DNA from 4 places in the Sporosarcina sp. FSL W7-1283 genome. Region 1 is predicted to be linked to each of the others. Evidence: riboswitches for the same ligand, from Rfam matches in the RefSeq annotation. Region 1 holds a riboswitch; each other region holds the start of a gene.
What was found. Region 1 has a riboswitch for cobalamin ahead of MKY93_RS02795 (ABC transporter substrate-binding protein). Riboswitches for the same ligand answer to the same signal wherever they lie in the genome.

Region 1 (7,636 bases):
GTTCCATTCAGTATCTTTTGCTAGTATGGGAAGGATTGGTTTGGATTAAACGGCGCCTGCAAAAAAGTTTGGATTCGGTAACATTGAAAGTGGCAGTGAAAGAAGTGTATAATGAGTAAATCTATCTACATAAGGCGGTGAACGAATGGAAGCGCCAAAACAGCAAAAAGCGGTGCTTGTCCAGCTCCGTTCTAAAATTCAGCATCCGGGACAGCCGGCGGAAACACATGAAATGCAGGCGACAGGACAAATCATTGAAAAAAAAGGACAGGCCTATCTATTGTTTGAAGAACAGACAGAAGGTATGCCGTCTGTCCGTACGACAGTGAAGCTTCATGCGGAAGACGCGTTTATCATGCGAAAAGGCGGCGTTCAGATGAGATTGCCGTTCCGAACGGATGATGCGAGGTTTGGTACATATGGAAACGGCCCAGCCATCATGGATTTGTTGGTCGAAACGAAAAAACTTCAGTGGACACCAGGGATTTTTTCAGTAACCTATGATTTGCATGCAGAAGGAAATTTATTAGGGAAATATCAATTGACAATAACCTATTCGGAGGTAACGAAATGAACGCAGTGGAACAAATTCAGCACGAAATTAAAGAGGCATTGCAGCAGGCGGTTGAGAAGACAGGGCTCGTTGAACAGTCAGAGATGCCAGAAATTAAACTGGAGTCACCGAAAAATAAGGAGAACGGGGATTACGCAGCGAATATCGCGATGCAGCTTACGAAACTTGCAAAAAAACCGCCGCGCGCAATTGCAGAGGCGATTTTAGAGCAATTGGACACGTCTAACACGGCAATCCAAACGATCGAAATTGCAGGTCCTGGTTTCCTCAATATCCGTCTAAAAGCTGACAGTCTCGCAGATGTTGTCAAATCGGTGCTTGATCAAGGTGAAGCATATGGTCATTCCGAAAGCGGTAAGCAGCAGAAAGTCCAAGTGGAATTCGTCTCTGCGAACCCGACAGGTGATTTGCACCTTGGACATGCACGTGGAGCTTCATTAGGCGATTCACTTTGTAATATTCTTGACGCAGCGGGTTATGATGTTTCGCGTGAATATTATATTAATGATGCAGGAAATCAAATCAATAACCTGGCATTGTCCATTGATGTCCGTTACTTCGAAGCGCTCGGTTTGGATAAAGAGATGCCAGAAGATGGCTACCGCGGACCTGATATCATTGAGATTGCAAAGGGGTTGGCGGAGGAACACGGCGACCGTTATGTACAAATGCCGGAAGAAGAACGCCTGGCATTTTTCCGTGAGCACGGTCTTCAAATTGAATTGGATAAATTGAAGAAGGACTTGGCTGATTTCCGAGTTCATTTCGACAACTGGTTCTCTGAAACATCGTTATATAACAACGGTAAAATTGAAGTAGCGCTGAATAAGCTGCGTGAAAATGGCCATGTCTATGAAGAAGAGGGAGCAACTTGGTTCCGTTCCACGACATTTGGTGATGACAAAGACCGCGTGCTGATAAAACAGGACGGTTCATTCACATATTTGACGCCGGACATCGCGTACCACGAAGATAAACTGCGTCGCGGATTCGATAAGCTCATCAATATTTGGGGAGCGGACCACCACGGCTATATCCCGCGTATGAAAGCAGCAATCCAAGCACTGGGTTACGATCGCGACACGCTAGAAGTGGAAGTAGCGCAAATGGTTCAGCTATACAAAGACGGTGAAAAGTTCAAGATGAGCAAGCGGACAGGGAAAGCCGTCACGCTGCGTGAACTAGTCGAAGAAGTAGGACTTGATGCCGTACGTTATTTCTTCGCTATGCGTTCAGGCGATGCCCAAATGGACTTCGACCTTGACCTGGCAGTTTCCAAATCCAATGAAAACCCGGTTTACTATGCACAATACGCGCATGCCCGGATCTGTTCGATTTTGCGTCAAGCAAAAGAGCAAAACTTACAAGCTTCAACAGACAACGTCACTCAATTGCAAGACGAAAAAGAACTAGAACTGTTGAAAAAAATCGGCGACTTCCCGAAACTCGTCAGCGACGCCGCACGCCTGCGCGCACCGCACCGAATAACGACGTATATCCAAGAACTCGCTGCTGCATTCCATAGCTTCTACAACGCCAATAAAGTGCTTGACCCTGAAAACAAAGAACTATCCGAAGCGCGACTCGCCTTGGTGACTGCAACAAGCATTACGATTGCCAATGCATTGAAACTAGTCGGCGTAGAAGCACCTGAACGGATGTAATTCCGGATTCAAATTAAACAAGCCAAGCAAGAGTTATCGACAACTCTTGCTTGTTTTTTATTTCCGCTCTGATGCTGATTCGTTTTCTAGGAACTCTCTTTCATTCAATGAAAGTACCGAGGAAGTCCGTTTTACTTTTTAGACATTTGTCGTAGTGTAGGAAATGTCCGGTTTGCACCATGTTTGGCACGGTTAATGTGAGGGGTGGCTCGGTTCGCATACACTTTGGTTCGGTCCTCTGTCTTTCTAGTTTGTTTATGAGGTAAAGAGGTTAATGAAAGTGGCTTAGAATTGATACCTTCTAGAGGTGAATGTATAGCGTTAGGAATTCTTTTTTATAAGTTAGTTCAATGGGCGATACTTATTTACTCGTTACATACAATGGTTTCACTTTATATCACCTCTATTTATTTAGGGATTGGAGCGTAAGACGGTCGACTCCGGGAGGATCAGCGTGCGCCTTGAGACCCCGCAGGTAGCGCAGCGGACGAGGAGGCTCAAGCCACGCCCTCCGGAAAGCGTACCGTCTGGAGCGTAGATCCCGGTGTACGTACTGTGGGTTATTTTAAGTCCCATTCGGATAGTGATTCCTACTTTTTCAGTATTTATTTTAATAAAACGCTTGATTGGAGGTAAGAAAGCGTCCCGCCTGAAGCTCGAATCCCCGGACACAAACACGCACTCCGGCTGTACAACAGTCCGTTTTATAGTATAATAGAGCACGATTACAAATTACATAATTCCAAAAGGTTCTCTAAGTCAAATAGAGATGAAAAGGGAAATCGGTAAAAGCCGATGCGGTCCCGCCACTGTACGTGCTCCATGCACAAGCCAGGTACCTGCCTTTTAGGAAATGAAGTTCCGCAGCAGCCTACGAGGATAGGCACAGTGGTGGTAATCTGACATAGATTTCATCCTGTCCAATCCTTCGAAATGACCGAAGGATTTTTTTTATGTCTGCGGCAGACTACGTAATAAGTAATGAACGCAAAGGGAGGAAATCACATGAAGAAGTTTTGGCAGCTGTTGCTGACAGCGATGCTGGCAGTCCTTGTGCTTGCAGCATGCGGTAACGACAGCAAGAAAGAAGAAACACCAGTCGATTCTGATCAACCAGCAGAAACGGAACAGGAAGAACAAGCAGGAGGAAATTCTTCCAGCTATCCATATACAATCAATGATGCAGTCGGAGAAGATATCACATTTGAAAAAGCTCCGGAAACTGTCATCTCGTTAATTCCAAGCAATACAGAAATTTTATTTGGCATCGATGCAGGTGATAAAGTGATCGCTGTCACGGAAAACGATGATTTTCCAGAAGAAGTGAAAGATCTCGATAAAGTCGGAGATTATAACGTCAACGTGGAAAAAGTTATTTCATTGAAACCAGATGTCGTTTTCGCGCATGATATGATGTTAGGCTCTGGTGAAGAAGGCTTGAACCAAATTCGCGACGCGGGCATCCAGGTAGTCGTTATACCGACTGCAGAAACATTCGAAGAAACATATGAAACGATTAAAATCTTCGGCGAAATCATGGATAAAAATGAGGAAGCTAATAAGATCGTAGAAGATATGAAAGCAAAGGTTGAAGATATCAAAGCGAAAGCAGCGGATATCACAGACAAGAAAACGGTGTTAGTGGAAAACTCAGATGCACCAGAAATTTATGCGCCTGGTAAAAACACATTCCCGCAGCAGTTCTTGGACATAATCAATGCAGAAAACATCATCACAGAAGAAGGATGGGTGATGATCAGTCCTGAAACGATCGTCGATGAAAGTCCGGACGTCATTCTTGTGTCCTACAGCTATGTGCCGGATGTTGTTGAAAACATTAAGAAGCGTGACGGTTTCGATACGGTCACTGCAGTGAAAGAAGATCAAGTCATTCAAGTGGATGAAAATATCACAAGCCGGACAGGTCCGCGTTTAGCGGACGGATTGGAAGCTTATGCAAAAGCGATCTATCCAGAGGTGTTTGGTGAGTAAAACGGCTATCGCCTATACTGTGTCAATTGCCACGCTACTTGTGGCAATTTGGCTCGGTGTATCGATCGGCACAGTGAAGATACCGATTGAGACGCTATGGAACGATGCAGATGCAACTGCGAGCAATATTCTTTGGAAAATCCGCATGCCGCGTGTGCTGCTGGCTGGAATTGTCGGCGCATCTCTTGCAATTTCAGGCGCTGCTTTCCAAGGATTGTTGAAAAATCCATTAGCAGATCCATACACCCTCGGAGTGTCATCCGGTGCCTCTGTAGGCGCTGTGATTACACTCTTTTTTGGTATCTCCCTGCCGTTCTTAGGCGCCTTTACCTTACCCGTCTTCAGTATGGTCGGGGCAGCTGCGACGATGTTCTTGGTCATCGGCTTTGCCCGTCTGGTCGATCGGTCAATGAAAATGGAAACGATCATTTTAACAGGTATTATTTTTGGTTCGTTTTTAGGTTCTGTTTTATCCTTGATGATTGCGTTAACACAAGAAGAGCTGCGCCAAATCATTGGCTGGCTGCTCGGTAGTGTCTCCATGCGCGGTTGGAAATATATCACGATGGTGTTACCGTTTTTCATCATTGGTTCATTCATTCTTTGGCTTAATCGCAGGGAACTGAACGCCATGCTATTTGGTGAAGAGCGTGCACATCATTTAGGAGTCAATGTGAAACGCCGTAAAATGATGATTTTGATCGGCGGCTCTGTACTGACAGGCTCTGCGGTTGCAGTTTCCGGGACCATCGGCTTTGTCGGCTTGGTTGTTCCGCATATGACGCGCTTGATGTGGGGGTCGGATCATCGGCATGTCTTGCCGTTGTCCTTATTTAACGGAGCTTCCTTATTGATTATTTGTGATTTAGTGGCGCGGACGATTATTTCGCCGGCTGAACTGCCTGTTGGTGTCATTACGGCATTTATCGGGGCTCCAGTCTTTGCCTACATCTTTTACAAGCAACGCAGAAAAGGAGCGATGTGACATGCTGCAGGTAGATGAAGTGTCAGGAGGATACGGTAAGGAACCGGTTGTACGGGGGGTGTCATTCCACGTAGAAAAAGGAGAGGTCCTTGGAATTTTAGGACCGAATGGCAGTGGGAAATCCACGCTGTTGAAAATTATTTCAGGCATTTTACCGAAGCAAGGCGGAAAGGTCACGATTGATGGAAAATCCGCTTCCGCTTATACACAGAAACAATTTGCACGAAAAGTGGCAGTGTTGCCGCAGCTTCATGCCCATGCATTTTCCCATACGGTGAAGGATACCGTCGGGCTCGGGAGATATCCACATCAGACCGGGCTGTTCTCCAGTTGGTCCGATCAGGACGAACGTGCAGTACAGGAAGCGATGAACTATACAGGTATCACGCGCTATGAAGATACGCCGATTGAGTTATTGTCGGGAGGCGAGCAACAGCGTGTATTTGTTGCCCAAGCGCTCGCCCAGGAAGCACCGATTTTATTGCTCGATGAACCGACGAATCATCTGGATATTGCGCATCAGCAACAATTGCTCGATACCATTCGCAATCAAGCGCATCAAAAGGGCATCACCGTTGTTTCTGTATTCCACGATATTAACTTAGCGGCGCTTTATTGTGATCGATTGCTGTTAATGAAGAATGGTGAAGTGGCAGCAATCGGAACACCGCAGGAAGTTGTACTTGAACAGGAAATTCGCTCGGTTTATGAGGCACGCGTCAAAACACAGCCTCACCCAGAAATGCCGAAACCGCAAATGACGCTATTGCCGGATTTGAAAGAAGAAACAGAGCAGTTCCGGATCATGAAAGAAGATGTGAAAATTCGTGAAGATCATGTGGTTTTGCAGGCGAAACAGCCACTTAAGACAATTTCATCCGCTGTCCACAATGCGGGCGTGGGCTGGTATCGAACCTTTATTAACCGTGGGGTGCGGCACGATTATCACTGCGATGATGTACAAAGTGAGCTGGCGGATTACTTGTTGTCATATGATTATCAGCTGACGGATACGGTCGCGATGATGACGGCCGTCAGCCCGGAGTATGTCAACGTGCAGGAGTTCAAAGCGGAGTTCGGATCGATCGTGATTGCGGTGACAGTAGGAATCGGCAATGCGGTGGATGTTTCGAAAGCTTGGCAACGCGAAGAGTTGCCGTATATTGGCACAATCAATACATGGATTTTCATTAATGGCTTACTGTCAGAAGAAGCATTCGTTCAAGCGATGATTACAGCAACCGAAGCCAAAACGAAAGCTTTACAGGACGAAGAAGTCATCGATCCCGCATCAAAGACGATTGCAACAGGCACTTCAACAGACAGTTTGTTGATCGCGTCGACACAGCAAGGGGCTTCGCTTCCTTACGCTGGGCCGATTACGCAGCTTGGGAAATTGATTGGCCGTGGTGTTTATGAATGCACTGTACACGCGATTCATTCGTACCGACAAGCGAAGGATGAAGCAGAATGATTCCTGCACATTTTATTGCGATTGCCATTGGCATAGTACTTGACCGAATCATCGGTGATCCTCCTAATTGGCCGCATCCAGTGAAGTGGATCGGCACGTCGATACATAATTTGACGAAGCTGCTGAATAAAGGGAAACTGCGTACGATGAAAGGTGCATTGCTCTGGCTGATCATTTGCGGAGTGACTTTTCTTTTGGTCATTTGGCTTGTCAGCTTTGCGTATCGCCTTCATTTACTTGCAGGAATTGCGGTGGAAGGAATTCTGGTTGCAGCGGGACTTGCGCAAAAGAGTTTGCGGGACGCAGCTCTGCTAGTCTATGAACCATTGCAGTCAGGAGAAATGAAAGAAGCGCGTGAAAAACTCAGCTGGATAGTCGGGCGAGATACGGATAAGTTAAATGCCGGTGAAATTTCACGTGCAACGATCGAAACGGTATCAGAAAACACATCAGACGGCATTACGGCTCCGTTATTTTGGGCGTTCTTGCTCGGAGCACCGGGTCTTTGGCTATACAAGGCGGTCAATACGCTCGATTCAATGGTCGGTTATAAAGATGATCGCTATCTGCAATTCGGTAAAGTGTCGGCGCGAATGGACGATTTGTTCAATGTCATACCATCGCGGATTACGGGCTTGCTGATTGTTTTATTCACTTCGAATGAAGGCGGCTTATCGCTCGGTAAACGTTTTAGAGGATGGTTGAGTGATGCCAAGCGTCACCCGAGTCCGAACAGTGGATATTTGGAAGCCGCAACAGCTTGGCAACTGAATATTCAGCTAGGGGGTAAAAATACATACCGCGGCGTGACTTCGGAACGCGCGAAGATGGGACCGCTCAAGGATCTCGTTCCGACATCTGCTTCCCATATCCGCTCTTCCATTAACCAAATGCACGTCGTTTCATGGATCTTCTGGTTCCTATTCACAGCGATTGGAGTGTTGATG
Region 2 (7,636 bases), 120 kb from region 1:
TGGTTCGGTGTGGTGTGGGTTTGGTGCGGTACGGCGCGGGGTTGGCTCGGTACAGCGCGGGGTTGGTTCGGTACAGCGCGGGATTGGCTCGGTACGGCGCGGGGTTGGCTCGGTACGGCGCGGGGTTGGCTCGGTACGGCGCGGGGTTGGCTCGGTACGGCAAAACTTTTGCTTGCTTGCCGGCAATCATGTACGGAAAAAGGGAAGCGCGATTGGCGCTTCCCTTCCCTTTTCACTTCTTACAAATCATCAAAGCCATTCAAATCACTCGTCTTCACATACTGACGGCTTGTTTGTTCGAAGAAATCTGTCTTCGTATCATCGAAGTTATCGACATATGCGCGAATCCATTTCATCGGATTGTCCGTGAACTCGGGATAGATTTCACTCAATCCAAGCATGCGCAGCATTTTATTGGCACGATATTTGATGTAGCCTTCCATTTCCTCCATGTCGAGACCTTCGATTTCGCCTAGTACATAGCGGCTCCAAATAACTTCTTGCTCGACGGAATGACGGAATTGATCATAGATCCAATCTGTGAATTCATCCGTATTGTATTCAGGATTTTCCGCAAGCGCTGCGCGGAAAATATCGCTGATTGCTTTCCCGTGTTGCAGTTCATCTCTATTGATATACGAAATCATAGTAGATGTCCCGACCATTTTCTGGTGACGTGCTAAATTATAGAAAAATGCAAACCCACTGTAGAAGAATAAACCTTCAAGCAATGTTGTATAAACCATTGCCTTCAAAACTGTTTCGATTGTCGGATTCTCAGCTAACTCATTATAGACTTCCACAATCCGTTCATTACGTTTCATCAACACTTCATCCGTACGCCCCATTTCAAATGAAGCCATTTGCTTGTCTAGATTGGTGACGGAAGAAAGGACGTATGCATAACTATGGTTATGTTCACTTTCCTGGTCCGCAATTGTCGCCATAATCGACTTGACGGAAGGATCCGTCGCAAAGTCCGCGATCTTCATCGCCACAACTGTTTGTGGGCCATCCAATGTTGCGAGCAGGCCGATAATTTTCAAGAAGGCAGATTGCTCTTCTATCGAAAGGCGCGGGAATTGCTTTACGTCTTGTGTCATATCCACTTCATTCGCCGTCCAAAAAAGAGAACGGATACGCTGACGCAATGTATAGAAATGTGGATGCGCCAAGTCATTCCAGTTCAAAATGCCGCTTGCTTCCCCACCAAAAATAGCCGTCGCTTTGTTCGGATTTGCTGGATTCAATACTTTTACTCTTGTAAGTGTCGCCAATGGTCGAGCACTCCTTTCGTCCAATTCGTTACCAATTTTTCTTGCGTGCCACGCGGGCTTTGTTCGATCTTTAACGGTTCAAATGGTGAATGATAGAAGCGCGCTAACTTTTCTGCCGCTTTGCAAAACAACTCATCTCCACCAAATTGCGTATCCCCTGTGCCGAAGACGTAGACAGGCACTGGCTTGAAGCCGATAGCCGCCACAAAGTCCTTCACTTCATCCGGCGTTGAACCTTTTTCCCATGTAAAGGAACCAATGCAGAATGCTTCATATTTATTTACATCCGGAAGGACCCCGATGCCTATCCGATGGGTGTCGACTTCGATTCCTTCACGGCTTATCTTATCCGCTATCAACTCCGCCACTTCCTCCGTATTGCCGCTCCAGGAAGTGTACGCAATCAGGAATGACACCACTCGCACTCCTCGATTTCAGAAGCTGTTGAGCGCATATAATACGTTGTTTTCATACCGGATTTCCATGCTTGCATGTGCAAATCAAGCAGGACAGATGCCCGAATGGAATTCGGTACGTAAATATTGAATGAAATCGACTGATCGATATGTTGCTGGCGTGCGGCGTTTTGTTTAATTGACCAGCGCTGATCGACGATATACGCGGAACGGCGGTAGATATCATACGTGTTATGGTCCAAATCGGGTGCGATGACCGGCAATTTATAGTCTTTTTTCTCTTCGTGATAGAACGGCTTGAAAACCGGGTCGATCGAAGCAGTAGAGCCCGCTATAACAGATGTAGAACTATTCGGCGCGACAGCCATCAAATAGCCATTGCGCATTCCGTTGATTGCTACGTCCATACGTAGCTCCCGCCATTTGTTCGAGTCGTATTCGCGTTGCTCGAAGTACCCCCCTGTCTGCCAATCGGAGCCTTCAAACAATGGATATGCGCCTTTTTCCTTCGACAGTTCCATCGACGCTTTGATCGTCAGATATGCAATTTTTTCGTAAAGTTCATCTGCATACTCCACAGCCTCGTCGGATTCCCACTGCATATTTTTCAATGCCAATAAATGATGCCAGCCAAATGTACCAAGTCCGATACCACGGTAACGCGCATTCGTACGTTGTGCCTGTACCACCGGAATTTTATTTTGATCGATGACATTATCGAGCATTCGCACTTGGATCGTAATCAGGCGATCGAGCACGTCCGCCATCACCGCTTTTCCTAAGTTAATGGAAGATAGATTACAAACAACGAAATCGCCCGGCTTTTTGCGTGTAACGACCATATCGTCTTCCAATGAAACCGATTCGAATGTGGTAGCCGACATATTTTGCAAAATTTCTGTACACAAATTACTAGAATAAATAATTCCCTCATGTTTATTCGGGTTCATCCGGTTCACTTCATCGCGGTAAAACATGAATGGTGTGCCTGTTTCCAGTTGGCTGCGCAATACACGTTTCATGATTTCAATCGCAGATACCGTTTCGCGTGATAACTCCGGATTATTGACACATTCCTCATACTTCTCACGGAACGAGCCGGCTCCTTTTGTCTCATCATAAAAGTCTTCCAATGAATAGCCCATCTTCGTCCGTACTTCATGCGGGTCGAATAAATGCCAGTTTTCGCGCGATTCCACTTTCTCCATGAACAGATCCGGCAAGCAAACGCCTGTGAAAATATCATGTGCACGCAAACGATCGTCACCGTTATTCAGCTTCAAATCGAGGAATGTAAAGATATCTTTATGCCACACATCCAAGTACACCGCTACCGCACCCTGTCTTTGACCGAGCTGATCGACGCTGACTGCCGTGTTATTCAACTGCTTGATCCATGGCAGCACACCGCTTGAAGCACCTTCAAATCCTCGGATAGATGCACCGCGTGAACGGACTTTCCCCATATAGACGCCAATCCCGCCGCCGAATTTCGATAAGTTCGCAATATCCGTATTGCTGTTGTAAATGCCCTGCAAGGAGTCATCCACTGTGTCGATGAAACAGCTCGATAACTGACCGTGCATCTTCCCTGCATTCGACAGAGTCGGAGTTGCAACCGTCATGTAAAGATTGCTCATCGCCCAGTATGCTTCCCCAATTTTATGGATGCGCTCTTCCGTTTCATCCTGCATCAATGTCATCGCGATGACGAGCCAGCGTTCTTGCGGCAGCTCTACCGTTTGCTTGGAGAAGTTCACTGTGACATAGCGATCCACCAATGTTTTTAATCCGATATAAGTAAATAAAAGGTCGCGGGTCGGCTCCAGTAAACGGCCGATTTCGTCGAGTTCTTCACGGCTGTACTTCTCCGTCAACATCGGCGTATAGAGTCCTTGCTCCACCAAGCGTTCTACATTTTTCGCAAAGTCGGTATAAACATCTGCGCCACGCAGCGCTTTTTGCTTGGCATACACATCATATAGATAAATCCGCGCGGCTACGAACGTCCAGTAGGTATTCGCTTCATCGATTCTGCTCAGTGATTCCAAGACCATCGCATTCGTCCAATCCGTTGCTGAACTTTCCGGATGCAGCTCTTGATAACGCCGGCTCGCTTCGACTAATGGCTCAACTTCCTGTTCCCCGAACTCTTCCTGTAGATTTTCCATCAATAAATCAAGACCGATTGTTTCATGAATAATAGCCATAATATCCGCTCCCTCAAAAATAATAAAAAACAAAAAAAGACTCCCGATCAATCGGGAGTCATCATGTGACGGATGGTAGTAAGCGGAAAACGACAGGCAAACAAGAACCTCTGCGTTTCGCTTCCACTCTCCAACCCCGAAGAATGTATCGCATGATGAATGGCAGGTCTCCTGGCTGGCATGTCTCTCTTCTGTCCATCCTTCCCGCCTAAGGCAGTGGATAATTACGGACAGTCGTCAATACCATCAGTTGCGGGGGCAGCTCCGTTTTTAGCGGATTCCCTTTTAAACCGTTATAGGTACCGATTCATCAAAATACTATATATAGTGTCTTATGTACAAGTTATACCCTAACATGTTGTGTGTAAACTGTAAAGAACTAAAAAAGTTCGCAGTTCAGAATTGGACTTCTGAACTACGACTTTATTGTTTCAGCGGAACTCACCCACGCAATCGATCTTCTGGATCCGTAGGGGTTTCCTCCCAACATTCCGCGCCTTTTAGGCCAGGAATGCTTTCGGCTTTGAATACTGGATTTTTCCCTTGGCGTCTTTGAGCAGTGAAGTCGTCGAGGACTTGAAAAGCCACTTTTCCGAGAAGTAGGATGACGATCAGATTCAGAATTGCCATTACACCCATGAAGAGATCGGCCATATCCCATACGATTTGTACTTTTGCTACCGCGCCGAAGAATACCATAACGAGAACTAAGATCTGATATAGTAATTTCCATCCTTTATTTGCATTAATGAACTCGATATTCGTCTCACCGTAATAATAATTACCGATGACAGAACTGAATGCGAAGAACATGATCGCGACCGCAATGAAATACGGAGCCCATGCCCCGACATGCACTGCCATCGATGCCTGCGTCAGCAAAATTCCATCCGTTTCACCAGACTGATATAGTCCGCCAAGCAAGATGATGAATGCCGTAGCCGAACAAATTATAATCGTATCGAAAAATACACCAAGACTCTGTACGAGCCCTTGTTTTGCCGGGTGCGAAACATTGGCTGTCGCAGCAGCATTCGGCACACTACCCATACCGGCTTCATTGGAGAATAGTCCTCGGCGAACCCCTTGCATGATCGCCATCCCAATTCCACCGCCCGCAATTTCCTTGATGCCAAATGCATGTTCAACAATCAACATGAACATGGCAGGAACCTGCGTAATATTCATGACAACGATAAACAACGCAACCAGAATGTAGAATACTGCCATCACGGGAACAATCGTCTGCGTCACTTTGACAATGCGCTGGACACCGCCGAAGATGATGATGGCTGTAAGTACTACCAATCCGAGACCGACACCCCAATCTGGAATACCGAAAACATTCATGAAGGATTGGCTGATCGTATTGGATTGTACTGCGTTGAAAATGAAACCGAAACATAGTGTCAACAAAATAGCAAAAGCGATTCCTAGATTCCGCTTTCCGAGCGCTTTCTGCATATAATACGCTGGTCCACCGCGGAACGTCTCACCATCTTTTACTTTATACACTTGCGCGAGCGTACTCTCGATGAATGCGGTCGCCATTCCAATGATCGCAATAATCCACATCCAAAACACCGCGCCGGGTCCACCAATTCCAATTGCAAGGGCGACCCCTGCCACGTTACCAGTCCCGACACGCGAAGCCGCACTGATGGTGAACGCCTGGAAAGGTGAAACTCCGTCATTCCCTTCCTTCTTTTCCACGATCAAACGAAACATTTCACGGAACAAACGCACTTGTACAAATTTCGTGCGAATCGTAAAATATACCCCAGCTGCGAGTAAAAGTCCTATTAAGATATACGTCCAAATAAAGTTATTCGCCGGTCCTACCAGCCAGTCCAAAGCATTTTGAAACATCTGACCACCTCCTTGTTTATCTATACCCTGCTAACTATCCGAATACGCATCGCAAAGCAAATAATCTCGCACTGACGAAACCGGATTTTATCAGTATACTATATCACAAGAATAAATCGCTGTTTTTTATTTCTGACATCAAATGGGCAGTCTCCCTGCAGAGCAGCCCGGATGCATTCGCCATCAACTCAACCAGCGTCTTGCTGCCGTCGTCTAAAGCACGCAGTTCAGAGAACCACTCACTCAATTCCCCGCACGTACCTTTTTCAATCGCCCCTGAAATGACGAAGACAGGAACTCCGCAAACTTTCGCTGACTTCGCAACTCCCAGCAATGCCTTGCCATCCAGCGTCTGGCGATCCGTCTTGCCCTCGCCCGTCAAAATGAAATCAGCAGATTGTATATGCTTTGCGAATTCAATGGCCTCCAACACTACTTCAATCCCGCTTTCCAATCGCGCCCCGCAATAAGCCAGCAAAGCGCCTGCACTACCTCCCGCAGCTCCTGCACCCTTCAGTTTATGGAGACGCATACCAGTAAGTTTGGCTGTTTTATTCGCAAAATGAAGCAATCCTTCATCCAGCAACTTCACCGCTTTTGTATCTGCTCCTTTTTGCGGTCCAAAAATGTACGAAGCACCATTTTCACCGACGAAAGGGTTTTCCACATCCGATGCAATCCGAATATCCGTCGTTACCAAACGCTTATCCATCTGCGACGCATCTACTTTATCGATGAGGGAAAGCGAAGAGCCGTTCATCTGCAGCAACTTCCCCTGCGCATCAAAAAACCTGACACCTAGCGCTTCCAACAAACCGGTTCCTCCATCATTCGTCGCACTTCCTCCTAAACCGATGATCAACTTGCGATGCCCTTCATCAAGCGCATGGCGAATCAATTCTCCCGTGCCAAATGTCGAAGCCTCCATCGGATTCAATTCACCAGGCCCAAGTAACATCAGCCCAGAAGCTTGCGCAAGTTCCACCACTGCCGTCTCCCCATCACCGAGTACTCCAAGTTGCGCTTCTACTAAATGCCCGAGGGGGTTGCGTACAGTAAATGTTTTATACACGCCTCCCGTTGCAGATATAAGAGCCGACAATGTGCCTTCCCCGCCATCTGCGACAGGCAAACACACTGTCTCCGCTTGTGGAAATACCTTTTTGACACCTGTCTGCATCGCTTCTGCAGCTTCCTCGGCTGTCAAACTTCCTTTGAATGCATCAGGCGCAATGATTACTTTCATCGTCTCACCCCCTTTTATTGGTAGTGTAGCAGATTTACAAAGAACAGACATTTCGAAACTGATATTTTCAATTTTTCTGAGAGTACGATATAATCAACGGCAAGTACGAGAGGTAAGCTAGGTGAACTTTCAGAAAGGAGAATGAACAATGAATAGTAAAATGTTTGTTCTACTATTGGTTATCTTAGTGATCAATACTTTGCGATATGGGTCCTATCTTCTAGAAGGGTCAACAAGTACATATTATTTACTATCCTTTTGTTTAAACTTGTTCGCTTTGATTGGAGTCATCCTGTCAAACATAAAAGGACGTATTAAAAATACTGATGGGAACGGAAGCACGGAAAGAAAACAGAGATAAATAGCTTGATGAGGCCAACATAATAATTCCTTGTGTGGAATAACACGTGTAGGAATACAAGGTATTTAGATAACTTGAAAAAGGAGTGTGCAGGATGAATAACTACCAAAAACGTTCCGTGTATATTTCAATTATAGTTCTTGCTTTCTTTTTAGCATTATCCTTAATTACACATCAATGGGGATTCTTTTTGTGGAGTCTATTGCCTGTTTTTATTGTTTTGATGACTGTGTTTTCCAGCAAGATCAACAAAGGAA
Region 3 (7,636 bases), 3.0 Mb from region 1:
CACTGTTCCACGGGTTCCTAAAATCGAAATTCCCCCGATGATGCCCAGTCGTCCATTTAACGTTTTTTTAGCGATTTCTTCCCCATCCGGAACGGAAATCACTACGTCGATGCCTTGTTTTAATTGATACTCTTCATACCCTTCTTGCGCCACACCCATTATCATTTTATACGGCACCGGGTTAATGGCTGCTCGACCAACCGGGACGGGAAGCCCCGCTTTTGTTACTCGACCTACCCCAACCCCGCCATCCAAATGAATGCCTTCTTTTTTTGAATAGTAAACGGTGCTCTGGATACGCGCTTTGTGTGTGGCATCCGGGTCATCCCCAGCATCTTTGATCGTCTCACACATTACTCCGTCCTCTAATACTTCAAATGACGATACTTTGAATGTGGCGTATCGGCCAACCGGTAGATAAATGGTGACTTCTTCCGGCACTTTTCCCGTCACCAAACCTTGCAATGCCGCTTTTGTCATCGCCGTTGCACAAGAACCTGTTGTATAGCCATGACGCATTTGGGATGGATCTTTTTTAGTTCGTTTGCTTTGCGCGCTCATCTGCCATGATCGAAATGGCATTCAGTGCGGCTACCGTCACTGTACTGCCACCCTTTCTCCCCTTGTTTGTAATAAATGGAATCCCTTCGAGTACTGCTAACTCGTCCTTTGATTCTGCTGCCGAAACAAAGCCTACTGGCATTCCAATAATCAAGTCTGGTTTAGCGACGCCATCCTTAATTAAACGAATCAACTCTAGCAACGCTGTTGGCGCATTACCGATAGCATAAATTCCACCTTCATGCAGACGTGTTGCTTTTTGCATTGAAATGATCGCGCGTGTTGTTCCTTCGGCTTTCGCTTCCTTCGCGACATCCTCGTCCGCAATATAACAATGCAAGTCACTGTTATGTTTCTGGAAACGTTTGCGACCTGAACCACTCTCAATCATCTGCACGTCCACCACTACATGACGGCCTGCTAAAATTGATTCAATACCTGCTTCAAGAGCATCCGGTGTAAAAATCATGCTGCGTCCTAATTCAAAATCTGCTGAAGCGTGGATTACTCGGCGAACAACCATCCATTGTTCATCTGTAAACGGGTGATCTCCCATTTCTTCTTTGATAATCGCGAAACTATGGTCGTAAATTTTATCTGGATCTACAGTCAGTGGCGTGAATTTTGTATTAAAGTTCATGTTTGGATTTTTCATCAATAAAACCTCCTAATAGTTGAGTAACTTTTTCGAAAGACGTACAGAAATTTTCATATTGAACCTTTGGTCGTTTAATCAGAATGACAGGGATCTCCAAGTCCAGAGCCGCCGTTATTTTTTCATCGACAGAACCTACTTTACCGCTTTCTTTTGTGATCATTAACGTCACGTCATACTGCTCGCATAAAGCCTTATTGAGTGATTCGGAAAAAGGTCCTTGAATCGCGATGATATCTTTTTGTTTAATTCCTAACTTATCGCATTTCTCCATATTCCCTACATTCGGCAGCATTCTGCAAAGCATCCGAATTTCGTCACGCAATAAATACTTCGCAAATACTTCCAATGTCTTACTGCCTGTCGTTAACATAACTGTCCCTTTATGCGTTTGAGCAAGTTTAGCAGCGTCTTCATAACTCTCAACCTCGGTAATCAGAGGAGAAACAAACTCCTCTTTTGGCCGCTCATAGCGAATATATGGAATCCCGCATACTCTTGCTGCCTCCATTGCGGTTTTCGATGCTTCTTCTGCGTAAGGATGGCTGGCATCGACGACACAAGTCATCTCATGCTTCTGGATTAGCGCGATCATGTCCTCCACTGTTAGTCTTCCTACCAGATAGGAAAGATCATTTGCTTTTAAACTTTCAGCTGCAGATTCGGTAACGACCGTGGTGATTAAAGGATAGCCAAGACCCTGTAAATGAATGGCTAGAGCTCTAGCATCGCTAGTGCCTGCTAAAAATAAAATCATAGTTTCCTCCTAGTCCCCGCAAGGTGCTGGCTCTACTTCAATCTTGCAGCTCATATCGTAATAGTTATAATTCAAAACTTTTTTAACACGTTTGAAATACTTGAAGAAACGTTCGTTAGGATGCGCATTTTGTTCGTATTCTTCTATAATTTTTGTTACTAGCGGAATTAAATCTTCCGGTTCAATTCCCTCTGCAACCGGCTGAGCCGCATGAGCAGTACGACCAACCGGCTTCGCTCCAATAAATAAATCGAATTTTTTCTTCCGATAAACGATGCCGATATCATCGAACACCGGGCGATAACACGCCATCCCGCATCCATTGAATCCGACATGCAACTGCTTCGGAAGCTTCATCCCTTCAAACTTCGCTGCGATTTCTTCCGCGTATGGGATAGAATCCGCCTTTTCCCCATAGCAAAAATCACAAGCTTTGACTTTTAAGACTTCCCCTGCCGGCATAACAGTCAAGTTAATGTGTTCTAGCTTTTCAACAATCGCTTCAGGGTCATCTGTCGTAACCTTTACTACAAAATGATGGTTTGGAGTATATTCCAAGGTACCTTTCTCACCAACGACTTCAGCCAATACACGCATTTGTTCTGCTGTAATCAGTTTGTTGGCAACGCCTGGTGAAACGGAAAACTCAAAGATATCTTCAATCGGCTGTCTCACCAAAAAAGGGTTTTCCACTTCCTCTTTCGTCACCATAGATAGTGCTTTTAAAGCCATATCCAATGACTGAACCTTTTGTTCCGGTGCTGGTTCTGACCGTTCCACTTCTGCCTGTTTTGGCATTGGTGTGTGCTCTGGTTTCTTACTTATAATTTCTTCATGACCGGACTGCGCCTCCCCAGTTTCTTGATCAAGCGCCCATGGTTCCGCCTCCTTTTTCAAACGCTGGTGCGGTTTTAAACTTTGTTTACCTTCCCCTAATGTATACTTACGTTGATATCCTCTCGGAGTAATAATTTTATTATCATAAAAGAAAGTCGAAGAGTTACCGATAATAACAGTAGTCAACATCCCGATATCATGCTCTAGCATTTCCGCTAATGTTGTCAGGACAATATGTTGATTTTCACGATAAGCACTTTTCACTAGCCCTACAGGTGTATCAGGGGAACGATATTTCAGTAAAATCCTTTGTGCCTCTACAATTTGACGCGTCCGACGTCCACTTTTCGGATTGTATAAAGCTACTACAAAATCCGCCATCCCCGCTGCTTCAATACGTTTTTCGATAACAGTCCAAGGTGTTAAATGGTCACTTAAACTGATCGTACAAGCATCATGCATGACAGGTGCGCCCAGTAAGCTCGCACATGAATTGATCGCCGAAATACCTGGCACAATTTCCACTTCAATTCCTTCTGCTTCAGTCCAACCTTTTTCAATCAGCACTTCATAAACTAATCCAGCCATACCGTATGCACCTGAATCACCGCTCGAGATCACTGAAACAATACCGCCAGCCTCCGCTTTCTTAACAGCATCTTGTGCACGTGACACTTCTTCAGTCATGCCTGTACTAACAATGGACTTCGCTGTTACTAAATGCTTAATCAACTCTACGTACGTTTTATAACCAATAATATAATTACTTTCTTGCAGCGCCTCTAATGCTCGTCCTGTTATATGTTCAGTAGCTCCGGGACCGAATCCAACGACGAAAATTTTTCCCTTTTTCATGGTTTCCCTCCAAATAAAAAATGCCTACACTCCTTTTCAAAGGAATGTAGGCATGTGAAAGTATAATAGAAATCATACTGAAACATAAAACAATTAATTTTATTGTCCCGCCTATACTTCTCCCTCCGAAAAGTATGTGTCGTTTAAATAAGCAGGTTTCCTGACTCAAGCTTCATTTTACTCTTACACCTTCCCGATTTCTCAGTGGTATTGTAATTTCATCAGCTTTACAGTAGCGGGGGCTGTACTAGACTTTCACTAGTTTCCCTTTTACCTCACTATGTGAGCACTTATTTAAATTAGTTTATTTAATTTTCATAAATATAACATACAATCTCTAAATCTACAAACTTCCTTTAGATTTATTTATGAATCCATAAACTAGATTCTGGAAACGCTTTGGATAATTGTAATTTCTATTCCTATACAAAACTTATCATGAGCAAGGTGGATACGTACAGGATAACTTTGTTATATTTTAGAATCATCCCATCAAAGTCAAGCATATTTATACATTTCGTAAACTATTCACACTCTTTAATTACAAGGTTGTGAACTTTTTGGATAGGCATTAAGTTGTAGTGTAAACTGTTCATTGGAGGTGGTTATTATGAAGGAAAATAAAGCAATCCTAATACCAGAGAACCCCATTTCACAGTTTTTATTCAACGATTCTCGCTCCGGACTTATTTGGTTAGTCATTCGGGTTTATGTCGGATTTGCTTGGTTGAAGGCCGGCTGGGGAAAAGCAATGAGCGATGCATGGACCGGTGAAAATGCAGGTGTCGCCATCCATGGATTTGTAAGCGGCGCTCTTAAAAAATCGACTGAAGGCGGAGATGTGACCAACTGGTATGCATCATTTCTGGAAAATGTCGTCTTGCCGAACGCCAAGGTATTCGGTTTCATAGTTGCCTATGGGGAGATGCTTGTTGGTCTCGGTTTGATCTTCGGATTGTTGACAGGAATTGCTGCTTTCTTCGGTGCGTTCATGAATGTCAGTTTTCTGTTTGCAGGTACTCTTAGCACGAACCCCCTATTGTTCATTCTCGCAACTTGGCTCGTACTCGCATGGAAAGTAGCCGGCTGGTATGGACTCGACCGCTGGGCATTGCCGATGCTTGGTACGCCTTGGGTGAAGAATGACAATTTATGAAGGTAGACGTCGAAAATGAAAAAATCTCTTCCTGAAAACTCGGGAAGAGATCGTAAAAATTGAAGTGAACCCAATATTAACGTTTTGAGAACTGAGGTGCACGACGAGCGCCACGAAGACCGTATTTTTTACGTTCTTTCATACGTGGGTCACGCGTTAGAAGTCCTGCAGATTTAAGTGCTGGACGGAAATCAGGGTCTACAGTAAGCAATGCACGTGCAACGCCGTGACGGATTGCGCCTGCTTGACCTGTGTAGCCACCACCGTGAACGTTCACATGGATATCGTAGCTTCCAAGTGTTTCAGTTACATTTAATGGTTGTTTGATGATTTCACGAAGTGTTTCGAATGGTACGTAGTCTTCTACGTCACGATTGTTAACGACGATTTTGCCTTCGCCGGGAACTAGACGTACACGAGCTACTGAACTTTTACGACGGCCAGTGCCGATATATTGTACTTGTGCCAAGTGTGTTTCCTCCTCTTAATTATCCGCGAAGCTCATATGCTTCTGGTTTTTGTGCTGCATGCTGATGTTCTGCTCCAGCGTATACGTGTAGTTTCTTGATTGTTTGACGACCTAGAGGACCTTTTGGAAGCATTCCTTTGATCGCAAGTTCAAGCATTTTAACAGGATAGTTTGTACGCATTTCAAGAGCTGTACGCTGCTTGATGCTGCCTGTATATCCTGAGTGACGGTAGTAAATTTTATCTTTCAATTTGTTACCTGTTAATTCGATTTTCTCTGCATTGATGATGATGACATGGTCACCTGTATCAACATGTGGTGTGAACGTTGGTTTATGTTTACCACGTAAAAGTGATGCAACTTCTGAAGCAAGACGTCCAAGCGTTTGTCCTTCAGCGTCGACAACAAGCCATTTACGTTCTACTTCGTGACCTTTAGCCATGAATGTTGTACGCATAGTGTAATCCTCCTAAAAATATCAATCTGTTCCGTTGTTTTCTCTATCCCTAAACACAAATAAACTTTCCGGGGCTTATTGTGGGGTTATTGAAATACCATTTATCATGTTAACCTGAAATCCAATTAAAGTCAAGCGTTTTTATGAAAACGCCAGGATTAGTTGCCATGAGCTCAATAGGTCACTTCCATAAGGTACAAACCGTGTGCCGGCGCTGTTTTGCCGGCCATTTTCCGATCTTTTGCGTCACGTATTTTCTTGACGTCTTCAGGCTCGTCCCAACCAATGCCTACCGCCAGCAAAACACCCGCAATTGTACGCACCATATTGTAAAGAAACCCATCACCTTCCACTTCAAGTACAAGATGATCCCCTTGCCGCTCGAGCGACAATTTCCGAATGGTTCGGACTTTGTTTGTTGTAGCTGTCTTCGCTGAACAGAAGCTCGTGAAATCGTGAGTCCCGATTAAATGCTGAGCTCCTTCTTGCATCCGTTCTACATTGGGATTCCATCTGCCTAAATGGACTGCGAAATTCCGTTCAAATGGACTTTGCACTTCACTGTAAGACCATCTGTACACATAGGTCTTACCTGTCGCTCCATAACGCGCGTGAAAATCAACAGCCACTTCTTCTACTTCAACTACCCGCACATCTTTCGGCAACAATACATTTAGAGCCATCTTCCAACGATCTGCTAAGTCCAGTGGTGTATCAAAATGAATGACTTGCCCGAGCGCATGGACGCCCGCATCAGTTCGTCCGCTTGCTACAGAGTAAACCGAGGAATCTTTATGCAACTTGACTAACGCTTTGTCAATTTCGGATTGCACTGTTCGCATATTCGGCTGAGATTGATAGCCTGCAAAATTCGTGCCGTCATATGCAATCGTTGCTTTCATCCGATTCATTCTATTCACTTCCTTACCCAAGCCAACACGGCCACTAATATAACAAACGAAATCAGGACACCGGTATCCCTCGTTTGCCAGGACAGCTGACGAAATCTTGTCCGTCCTTCGCCTCCACGATAACCGCGCACTTCCATAGCGACCGCTAAATCCTCTGCACGTTTGAACGCACTGACAAACAATGGTACCAGCAATGGGATGACTGCCTGCACCCGTTCTTTTATCGAGCCAGTACTCAAATCAGACCCTCTTGCCAATTGGGCTTTTAAGATTTTATCTGTCTCATCCATTAATGTGGGAATGAAACGCAAGGAGATTGACATCATCAAAGCTAATTCATGCACAGGTAACTTCAGCTTTTTGAAGGGATTCAGTAGCGTCTCCAATCCATCGGTAATCGATATTGGAGAAGTAGTCAGTGTCAGTATCGTAGTGATTAAAACTAACACCAAAAATCGGATAGAAATAAAAATTCCCATTCGCAAACCTTCTTCATAAATTTTGATGAATTTCCATTCAAATAAGATGACGCCTTCGCGTGTAAAGAATAAATGCAGTAAAAGCGTGAAAGCAATCAAAAAGATGACCGGTTTTAAGCCATTGACCAAAAAGTACGGACGTATCCTTGCTAAAGCTATAACGAATACTGTAAAGCCAAACAATACTGCATAAGATGCAACATTATTTGCAAGAAATACAGCAATGATGAATAGAAAGACAAAAAGCAGTTTCGAACGCGGGTCCATTCGGTGAACGATCGAATTTCCTGGAATATAACGGCCAATGATCATTTTTTCTAACATGGCCGCTCTCCCTTCCTTTCGATAGCAACAGACAGCTCCTGCGCTAGCATCTCTTCCGTCAAAGCTATACGTCCAAAGCGCTGACCAATCATATTTTCCACTTTTCTCTGGAAATGAACGGAACGAGGAATACCAAGCCTATATGAATGTAGCTGTTCCTCCTGCTCGAATATCT
Region 4 (7,636 bases), 2.0 Mb from region 1:
AAATCGGCAAAATGGATTTGGAGCTCATTAAAGCACGCCATCTCCTCTATGATATTGCCTCGATTTACGATGACGAAGCACGCCGTGTTCATCTGCAAAATGAATTAGGTGCCGCAAAGTCGATTGTTACGAATAGTGCAATAGAAATTGTTAATCTCGCAATGCGAATTGTAGGGGCGAAGAGTTTGGAGTTATCGAATCCACTACAGCGCCATTATCGCGATGTACGCGCGGGTCTTCACAATCCTCCGATGGATGACATGACGATAACAAAATTAGCTCACGCGGCGATTAACGAACAAAAATGACGAAGCGAATCATAGTAAGTGGATACAAAGCACATGAATTAGGGATCTTCAATGAACAGCATCCGGGTATTGCGATTATTAAAAAAGCATTAACGGACCAGTTGCTGACCCTTCTGGATCAAGGACTAGAATGGGTTATCGTCAGCGGCCAGCTCGGCGTCGAGACTTGGGCAATCGAATGTGTTTGGGAGTTGCAAGAGGAATACCCGCAGTTACAATATGCCGTGATTACACCGTTTCTTGATCAACAAACGAATTGGAATGAGACGAAAAAAGAGCAGTATGAACAAATCATCGCGCTTGCAGATTATACTGTCAGTTTAACGAACAAGCCATACGAAGCACCTTGGCAATTTATTGAGAAGAATAAGTTTCTGCTTCGTAATTCAGATGCACTGTTGCTTGTTTATGATGAAGAGAATGAAGGCTCTCCGAAATTTATCAAACAAATGGCCGAACAATTGACAGAGACGACAGACTATGAACTTTTGACCATCAGCGCCGATGATCTTCAGCTTATTGCAGAAGATTTACAGCGAGAAAAATGGGAATAAAAAAAGCGAAATGCCAAACATTATGGCTATTCCGCTTTTTTATTTGTTATTTTATGATTTTCAACACTTTTTTAAATTCGTCCGTCCCCGCTTCACCAATCAGTTCATATAAAGCAGTTTCCACACACGTCGCAGTAACTCCAAGCCCCTTCATTTTCTCGAGGCCGATTTGTTTATTCGCTTCCGTCCGTGAAGTGACTGCATCTTCAACCACTTCGACTTCATAACCTTGCTTCACTAAATCTGCCGCTGTCAGATATACGCAAATATGCGTTTCAATTCCTGCAATTAATACTTGTTTGCGGCCCGAGCTTTCCAGCTGTTTCATAAATTCTTCATTGCCCGCCGCACTAAATGTCATTTTTGCGATGGGTTCCTGACCTTCTAGTAAACTGGATAAAGATTCAGTCGTCGGTCCCAGTCCTTCAGGGTACTGTTCCAACCAAAGTATTGGAACATTTAACACTTGTAATCCTTTGATCAGTTTCTCCAGATTATCATGCAACGTCTTACTATCTTTAACAATTTGCGCTAGCTTACCTTGTACGTCCACTAATACAAATAGCGTTTGCTCTTTTTTCAGCATCTCATTTCCCCCTTTTTAATAATTATTGCTATATAAACTGAAATAAATAACTTACACTCAAAGTAAAACGTAGGAACCGTTGATTTCCATTCCAGGCGGACGCTTTCCGCGGGGCGCGGGAGTCGCCGCCTTCCACTCCAATCAACTGAGTATCCATTTCTGCACAATCTCATGTAAAACTTTAATTAACATATACAGTATACCATATTTACAGATTTATTAGAAAAACAGCTCCTCTTCCAAATTAGAAGAGGAGCTATTAGTGTAATTAATTTTGTACCGTTGCTTTTTGTTTCGCTTTGGCTTTTGCTTCGATTCGTCGGGCGTGCAAGATTGGCTCTGTGTAGCCGCTTGGCTGTTCGGCACCTTTGAATACTAAATCGCAAGCTGCCTGGAAAGCAATAGAATCGTCATAGTTGGGAGCCATTGGCTGATAAAGTTCATCGCCAGCGTTTTGCTCGTCAACGACCTTCGCCATTCGTTCCAATGTTTCCTGGACTTGCTCTTTTGTCGTGATGCCGTGACGTAGCCAGTTTGCGATATGCTGGCTGGAAATACGCAATGTTGCGCGGTCTTCCATTAAACCTACGTCATTGATATCCGGAACCTTAGAACAGCCAACTCCTTGATCAATCCAGCGAACAACATAGCCAAGGATCCCCTGCGCATTGTTATCCAACTCTGATTGAATTTCTTCTGCAGGCCAGTCTGTGTTCGGCGCCAACGGGATCTCTAGGATTCCATCTCGGTAATCAATTGCGCTGTCGACATTGGCTTGAACTTCTTTTACATTGATCTCGTGATAGTGCAATGCATGCAATGTAGCAGCTGTTGGAGATGGCACCCACGCTGTGCTTGCACCTGCTTTTGGATGGGCGACCTTTTGCTCAAGCATTGCAGCCATCATATCCGGCATAGCCCACATTCCCTTACCGATTTGAGCATGTCCAGGAAGACCAGTCTTAATTCCGACAGCAACGTTGGATGCTTCATAGGAAGCTAACCACTTGGAAGCTTTCATATCATTTTTGCGGATAACAGGACCCGCTTCCATTGAAGTATGAATTTCATCACCTGTACGGTCAAGGAAACCTGTATTGATGAATGCAATCCGTTCTTTCACCGCATGGATTGCAGACTTCAAATTCAATGACATTCTGCGCTCTTCATCCATCAAACCGATTTTCAGCGTATTGCGCTCCAAGCTCAATAAATCTTCAATGCGGTCAAATAACTTATTGGCAAATGCCGCCTCTTCCGGGCTATGCATCTTCGGCTTAACGATATAAATTGAACCATGTCTGGAGTTTTTGAACTCTGCATCATCTTTCAGATTATGTGTTGCAATCAACGAAGTTACGACACCATCTAAAATTCCTTCAGGTACTTCGTTGCCGTTTTCATCTAAAATCGCATTATTTGTCATCAAATGACCTACGTTACGGACGAACATTAATGAACGGCCGTGTAGCGATAGCTCTTTGCCGTCTGGTGTTTTGTATGTGCGGTCAGGATTCATTCTTCGAGTGACCGTCTTGCTGCCTCGTTTGAACGATGCTTCCAGATCACCTTTCATCAAACCTAACCAGTTGCGGTAGACCCCCACTTTATCTTCAGCATCTACTGCTGCGATCGAGTCTTCACAGTCCATCAACGTAGAAAGTGCTGCTTCCAAAATCAAGTCTTTCACACCCGCCGCATCGTCTTTCCCAATTGGATGGTTTCGATCGATTGCAATTTCGATATGCAATCCGTTATTCGTCAACAAGACAGCGGAAGGTGCGTCTTCCGAACCGTTAAAGCCAGCCAGTTTAGAAGCATCTTTCAAGCCTGTTTTATTGCCATTCTGAAGTGTCACTTCAAGTTTTCCACTAACGATTGCATACGCTGTGGCGTCTGCATGTGTCCCTTCCGCAAGCGGTGCTGCTTGATCTAATAACTCTTTTGCAAAGTTGATAACTTTCTGTCCTCGGATCGGATTGTACTGTACGCCAGCTTCAGCTTCACCTTCATCACTGATGACATCCGTTCCGTACAATGCATCATATAGACTTCCCCATCTTGCGTTTGCCGCGTTCAACGCATAGCGGGCATTGTCGACAGGCACGACCAATTGGGAGCCTGCTTGAATAGCGATTTCATCATCGACATTGGAAGTTGTCACTTGGAAGTCCTCAACAATCGGTTCCAAATAGCCAATTTCCTTTAAAAATTCTTTATAGTTAGCAGAATCTGCTGTTTCTTTATTGTTTTGATGCCATTCATTGATCTTTTTTTGCAATTCGCTTCGTTTCTCTAACAGCGCTTTGTTTTCAGGAGCAAGTTCATGAATGAGCGAATCAAAGTTTGTCCAAAATTGTTCTTTTTGGATTTCTAAGCCTAATAGAACTTCCTCATTAACAAAGTTGTATAGTTCTTTTGCGACTTGCAGCTTGCCTACTTTTTCATAATTTGTCATAGAATAAAGCCACCCCTTAAGTTTTTTTGCGCTGCTCTGTTGTATAACATACAGCGATAAACACGATTCTTCCTCAATTGATCATAGGTGCCCCCACAGCCAATAATCAAGATTTCTTCGTATGAATGACGATTCATGTCCTAATTTGAAGTCGTGTTATTACTTATCATACCTAAACTCTATAAAACTTTCAACAGAATTGTGTAAATTTTCACACCTTCTTTTTTGAAAGAGAATTTGTTACTTTTGTACAGTTATATAACAGATGACAAAAAAAGAGTATTGCTTAATTATCTATTTACCAGCAAGTTGACACTCAACGAACCTTATGATAGTTTTAGAGACAATCATCATGAATTGAATAGTTTGAAAACAGGTGAAATGATCATTGCTTTCATTTCTTAAAAGGGAATCCTTTTCTTGGAGCGGTCCCGCCACTGTGAAGACGTGCTTACGTCCAGCCAGATACCTGCCTGTTTTCATAACGCTTAATCCTACGGTGAATAGGGAGGTGTTAGACACACGGCAAACGATGCACGCTTATTTAGGCATGCATTTTACACATACGTGCATTTCTAACATTCTTTGTTAGGAATGCTTTTTTTATTGGATAAAATCATGAGGGGGAAATCAAATGGTAAAAAGCAGTATTGTCGGCTATCCTGTTATTGGCGAAAACCGGGAGTGGAAACGAGCGTTAGAAGCATTTTGGGCAGAAATAATTTCGGAAGAAGAACTTCTGCGGACAACAAAAGACATCCGTTTAGCCAACCTGAAGAAACAACAAGACGCAGGAGTAGACCGAATTGCAGTCGGCGATTTCACATTGTATGACCGGGTGCTCGATACATCCACAATGTTCGGAATCATCCCTTCACGCTATCATTGGAAAGGCGGTCAAGTGTCGATATCCACTTATTTTTCAATGGCACGCGGTAATGACGATGCTGTCGCTTCCGAAATGACGAAATGGTTCAACACGAACTATCACTACATTGTCCCCGAGTATGAAGGACAACGTTTTCAATTGACTGAGAACAAACCACTTACTGCATACCGCGAAGCAAAGAAAGAACTCGGTATCGAGGGGAAACCTGTTCTACTCGGCCCCTACACTTTATTGAAACTTTCTAAAGGGTATGAAGAAATAGACGTACCTTCTATCATTCTGCAATTGATTCCTCTTTATCAAAAGGTATTGCAAGAATTACAGGATGAAGGCGTTCAATGGGTGCAAATTGATGAACCAATTCTTTGCACTTCCATTTCTTCTGATGAAATGAAAACCGTAACTGAAATTTACTTGCAGTTAACAAAAAACATAAATAGCTTGAACGTTTTAGTGCAAACATACTTTGATTCAGTTGAGCACTATGAAGCAACACTTGCATTACCAGTAGCTGGAATTGGTCTTGATTTCGTGCATGGCGGTGTCAAAAACTTGGAAAACCTTAAGAAATACGGCTTCCCTGATGATAAAGTACTCGCTGCTGGTATTGTGGACGGTCGGAATATTTGGCGATCAGATTTGAACGTCAAGCTGTCATTACTAGGAAAGATTCAACAGCATGTAGAGTCCGGAAACGTTTGGATCCAGCCATCCAGCAGTCTGCTTCACGTACCCGTGACAATTCAGTCAGAGCAGAAATTAGATTCAACAATTAAGAATGCACTTTCATTTGCGGATGAAAAAATTAAAGAACTCAATGTACTGAAAGCTGCGTTGCAACAAGGTAAAGAAAGCGTCGCTTCAGATTTCAAACAAAATGAAGCCGCTCTTACTGCATTCAATCAACTCCCTGCCCGCAAACGCGAGGAGGTTCGACAAGCAAGTTCAGGCAGTACTTTGTCTGACAGCAAGCGGAATCTGCCGTTCGCAGAGCGGAAATTGAAGCAGCAAGAGAAGTTCCAATTACCTGTATTGCCTACAACCACAATCGGCAGTTTCCCCCAAACGCCTGAAGTACGTATAACACGTACAAAATGGAGAAAAGGCGAAATTACGGATCAGCAGTACAAAGACTTTGTAAAAGCGGAAATTAAGGAATGGATCCAAATCCAAGAAGAACTCGGACTTGATGTGCTCGTGCACGGGGAATTCGAACGGACGGATATGGTAGAATATTTCGGCGAAAAGCTGGATGGTTTTGTCTTTACGGAAAAAGCTTGGGTGCAATCCTATGGTTCCCGATGTGTGAAACCACCAATCATTTATGGAGATGTTGTATTTACGAAGCCGATGACGGTAGAAGAATCCGTATACGCTAAATCACTGACAGATCACGAAGTAAAAGGTATGCTGACCGGACCCGTGACGATTTTGAATTGGTCATTTGTTCGCGATGACTTGACCAGAGAAGAAGTGACCAATCAAATTGCTCTCGCACTGCGTAAAGAAATCGAGTCGCTTGAAGCAGCAGGTATCCATATGATCCAAGTAGATGAACCGGCACTTCGAGAGGGGCTCCCATTAAAGCAATCCGAATGGAATCATTATCTCGACTGGGCTGTGAATGCTTTCCGTGTTGCTACAGCTTCCGTTGAGGATACGACGCAAATTCATACACATATGTGCTACTGTGATTTCAATCATTTCATTGAAGCAATCAGTGCGCTGGATGCGGATGTTATTTCCATCGAAACGTCACGCAGTCATGGTGATTTGGTGGAATCTTTCAAAGAATATCATTATGACAAAGGAATTGGACTTGGCGTTTATGACATCCATAGCCCGCGCGTTCCGGCTGTTGAAGAAATGACGGAAATCATCAATAAAGGTTTGGAAGTGCTAGAACCTTCACAGTTCTGGATCAATCCCGACTGTGGTTTGAAAACAAGAAAACGCGAAGAAACAGTTGCCGCATTGAAACATATGGTCATCGCCACGGAACAAGCACGTGAGCGTTTAGGTGTTTCTGCAGTAAAATGATAAAAGAGCAGATCCGTTATTTCGGATCTGCCCTTTTCGTTTTATAATACCATTGCTGCAATTACACCAAAGATTAGTAGAGGGATATTAAAGTGAAGGAATGTCGGCACACATGTATCCCAAATGTGATGATGCTTACCGTCCGCATTCAGACCCGAAGTTGGACCAAGTGTACTGTCTGAAGCCGGTGAACCAGCATCTCCAAGCGCCCCTGCCGTACCAATCAAAGCCGCCGTCGCGAGTGGCGAAAAGCCGACTGCCATACAAATCGGAACGAATAATGCAGCTATAATCGGGATCGTACCGAATGAAGAACCAATCCCCATCGTAATCAATAAACCGACAAGCAGCATGATAAATGCGATCATCATTTTATTGTCACCTAATATACCTGTTGCCGAATCAACCAGACTTTCTACCGCACCTGTCTCTTTAAGAACCGTAGCATAACCTGAAGCAATCAACATGACGAACGCAATCATACCCATCATTCCGATTCCCTCGTTCACTACCCTTTCGCCGTCCTTAAATGGAATAACAGTCAAGACGAACATCAAGAAAATCCCGGCAAGTGCTCCAAGTATTAATGAATCGGTTATAAGCTGTATAACTAATGCTGCAATAATTGAAACGATCGTGAAGCCGTGGCGTATATTAAACTTCAATTCTGCATTTTCCACTTCTTCTTCTCTTAGAATATTCACTTTCTCCGCCTCAACGTCCGCATAATTACGAGGTTTTCGATAAGAAATGAATACTGCCACGAACAGCCCGAGGACCATTCCGATTCCCGGAATCAAC

Region 2: it holds a riboswitch for cobalamin, as region 1 does, so the genes downstream of both, MKY93_RS02220 (ribonucleoside-diphosphate reductase subunit alpha) here and MKY93_RS02795 (ABC transporter substrate-binding protein) in region 1, are expected to answer to the same signal.
Region 3: it holds a riboswitch for cobalamin, as region 1 does, so the genes downstream of both, cobJ (precorrin-3B C(17)-methyltransferase) here and MKY93_RS02795 (ABC transporter substrate-binding protein) in region 1, are expected to answer to the same signal.
Region 4: it holds a riboswitch for cobalamin, as region 1 does, so the genes downstream of both, metE (5-methyltetrahydropteroyltriglutamate--homocysteine S-methyltransferase) here and MKY93_RS02795 (ABC transporter substrate-binding protein) in region 1, are expected to answer to the same signal.

What each region holds. Positions count from the first base shown of each region.
Region 1 is NZ_JBBOOL010000001.1:580,081-587,716, forward strand. Features, by position in the region: gene MKY93_RS02785 (DUF1934 domain-containing protein) at 146-574, shown strand; gene argS (arginine--tRNA ligase) at 571-2,238, shown strand; cobalamin riboswitch at 2,969-3,099, shown strand; gene MKY93_RS02795 (ABC transporter substrate-binding protein) at 3,244-4,230, shown strand; gene MKY93_RS02800 (FecCD family ABC transporter permease) at 4,223-5,215, shown strand; gene MKY93_RS02805 (adenosylcobinamide amidohydrolase) at 5,217-6,689, shown strand; gene cbiB (adenosylcobinamide-phosphate synthase CbiB) at 6,689-7,636, shown strand, end outside.
Region 2 is NZ_JBBOOL010000001.1:463,414-471,049, reverse strand. Features, by position in the region: gene MKY93_RS02235 (hypothetical protein) at 1-285, shown strand, start outside; gene MKY93_RS02230 (ribonucleotide-diphosphate reductase subunit beta) at 240-1,277, opposite strand; gene MKY93_RS02225 (flavodoxin) at 1,256-1,693, opposite strand; gene MKY93_RS02220 (ribonucleoside-diphosphate reductase subunit alpha) at 1,681-3,903, opposite strand; cobalamin riboswitch at 4,048-4,226, opposite strand; gene MKY93_RS02215 (alanine/glycine:cation symporter family protein) at 4,345-5,772, opposite strand; gene MKY93_RS02210 (glycerate kinase) at 5,876-7,018, opposite strand; gene MKY93_RS02205 (hypothetical protein) at 7,474-7,636, shown strand, end outside.
Region 3 is NZ_JBBOOL010000001.1:3,589,168-3,596,803, forward strand. Features, by position in the region: gene MKY93_RS18785 (cobalt-precorrin-5B (C(1))-methyltransferase) at 1-519, opposite strand, end outside; gene MKY93_RS18790 (precorrin-8X methylmutase) at 536-1,201, opposite strand; gene cobK (precorrin-6A reductase) at 1,191-1,973, opposite strand; gene cobJ (precorrin-3B C(17)-methyltransferase) at 1,983-3,665, opposite strand; cobalamin riboswitch at 3,799-3,974, opposite strand; gene MKY93_RS18805 (DoxX family protein) at 4,276-4,821, shown strand; gene rpsI (30S ribosomal protein S9) at 4,898-5,290, opposite strand; gene rplM (50S ribosomal protein L13) at 5,310-5,747, opposite strand; gene truA (tRNA pseudouridine(38-40) synthase TruA) at 5,921-6,658, opposite strand; gene MKY93_RS18825 (energy-coupling factor transporter transmembrane component T family protein) at 6,664-7,461, opposite strand; gene MKY93_RS18830 (energy-coupling factor ABC transporter ATP-binding protein) at 7,455-7,636, opposite strand, start outside.
Region 4 is NZ_JBBOOL010000001.1:2,550,522-2,558,157, forward strand. Features, by position in the region: gene MKY93_RS13150 (acyl-CoA dehydrogenase family protein) at 1-308, shown strand, start outside; gene MKY93_RS13155 (DUF1273 domain-containing protein) at 305-862, shown strand; gene MKY93_RS13160 (hydrolase) at 909-1,448, opposite strand; gene MKY93_RS13165 (malate synthase G) at 1,717-3,906, opposite strand; cobalamin riboswitch at 4,264-4,397, shown strand; gene metE (5-methyltetrahydropteroyltriglutamate--homocysteine S-methyltransferase) at 4,541-6,835, shown strand; gene MKY93_RS13175 (Na+/H+ antiporter family protein) at 6,877-7,636, opposite strand, start outside.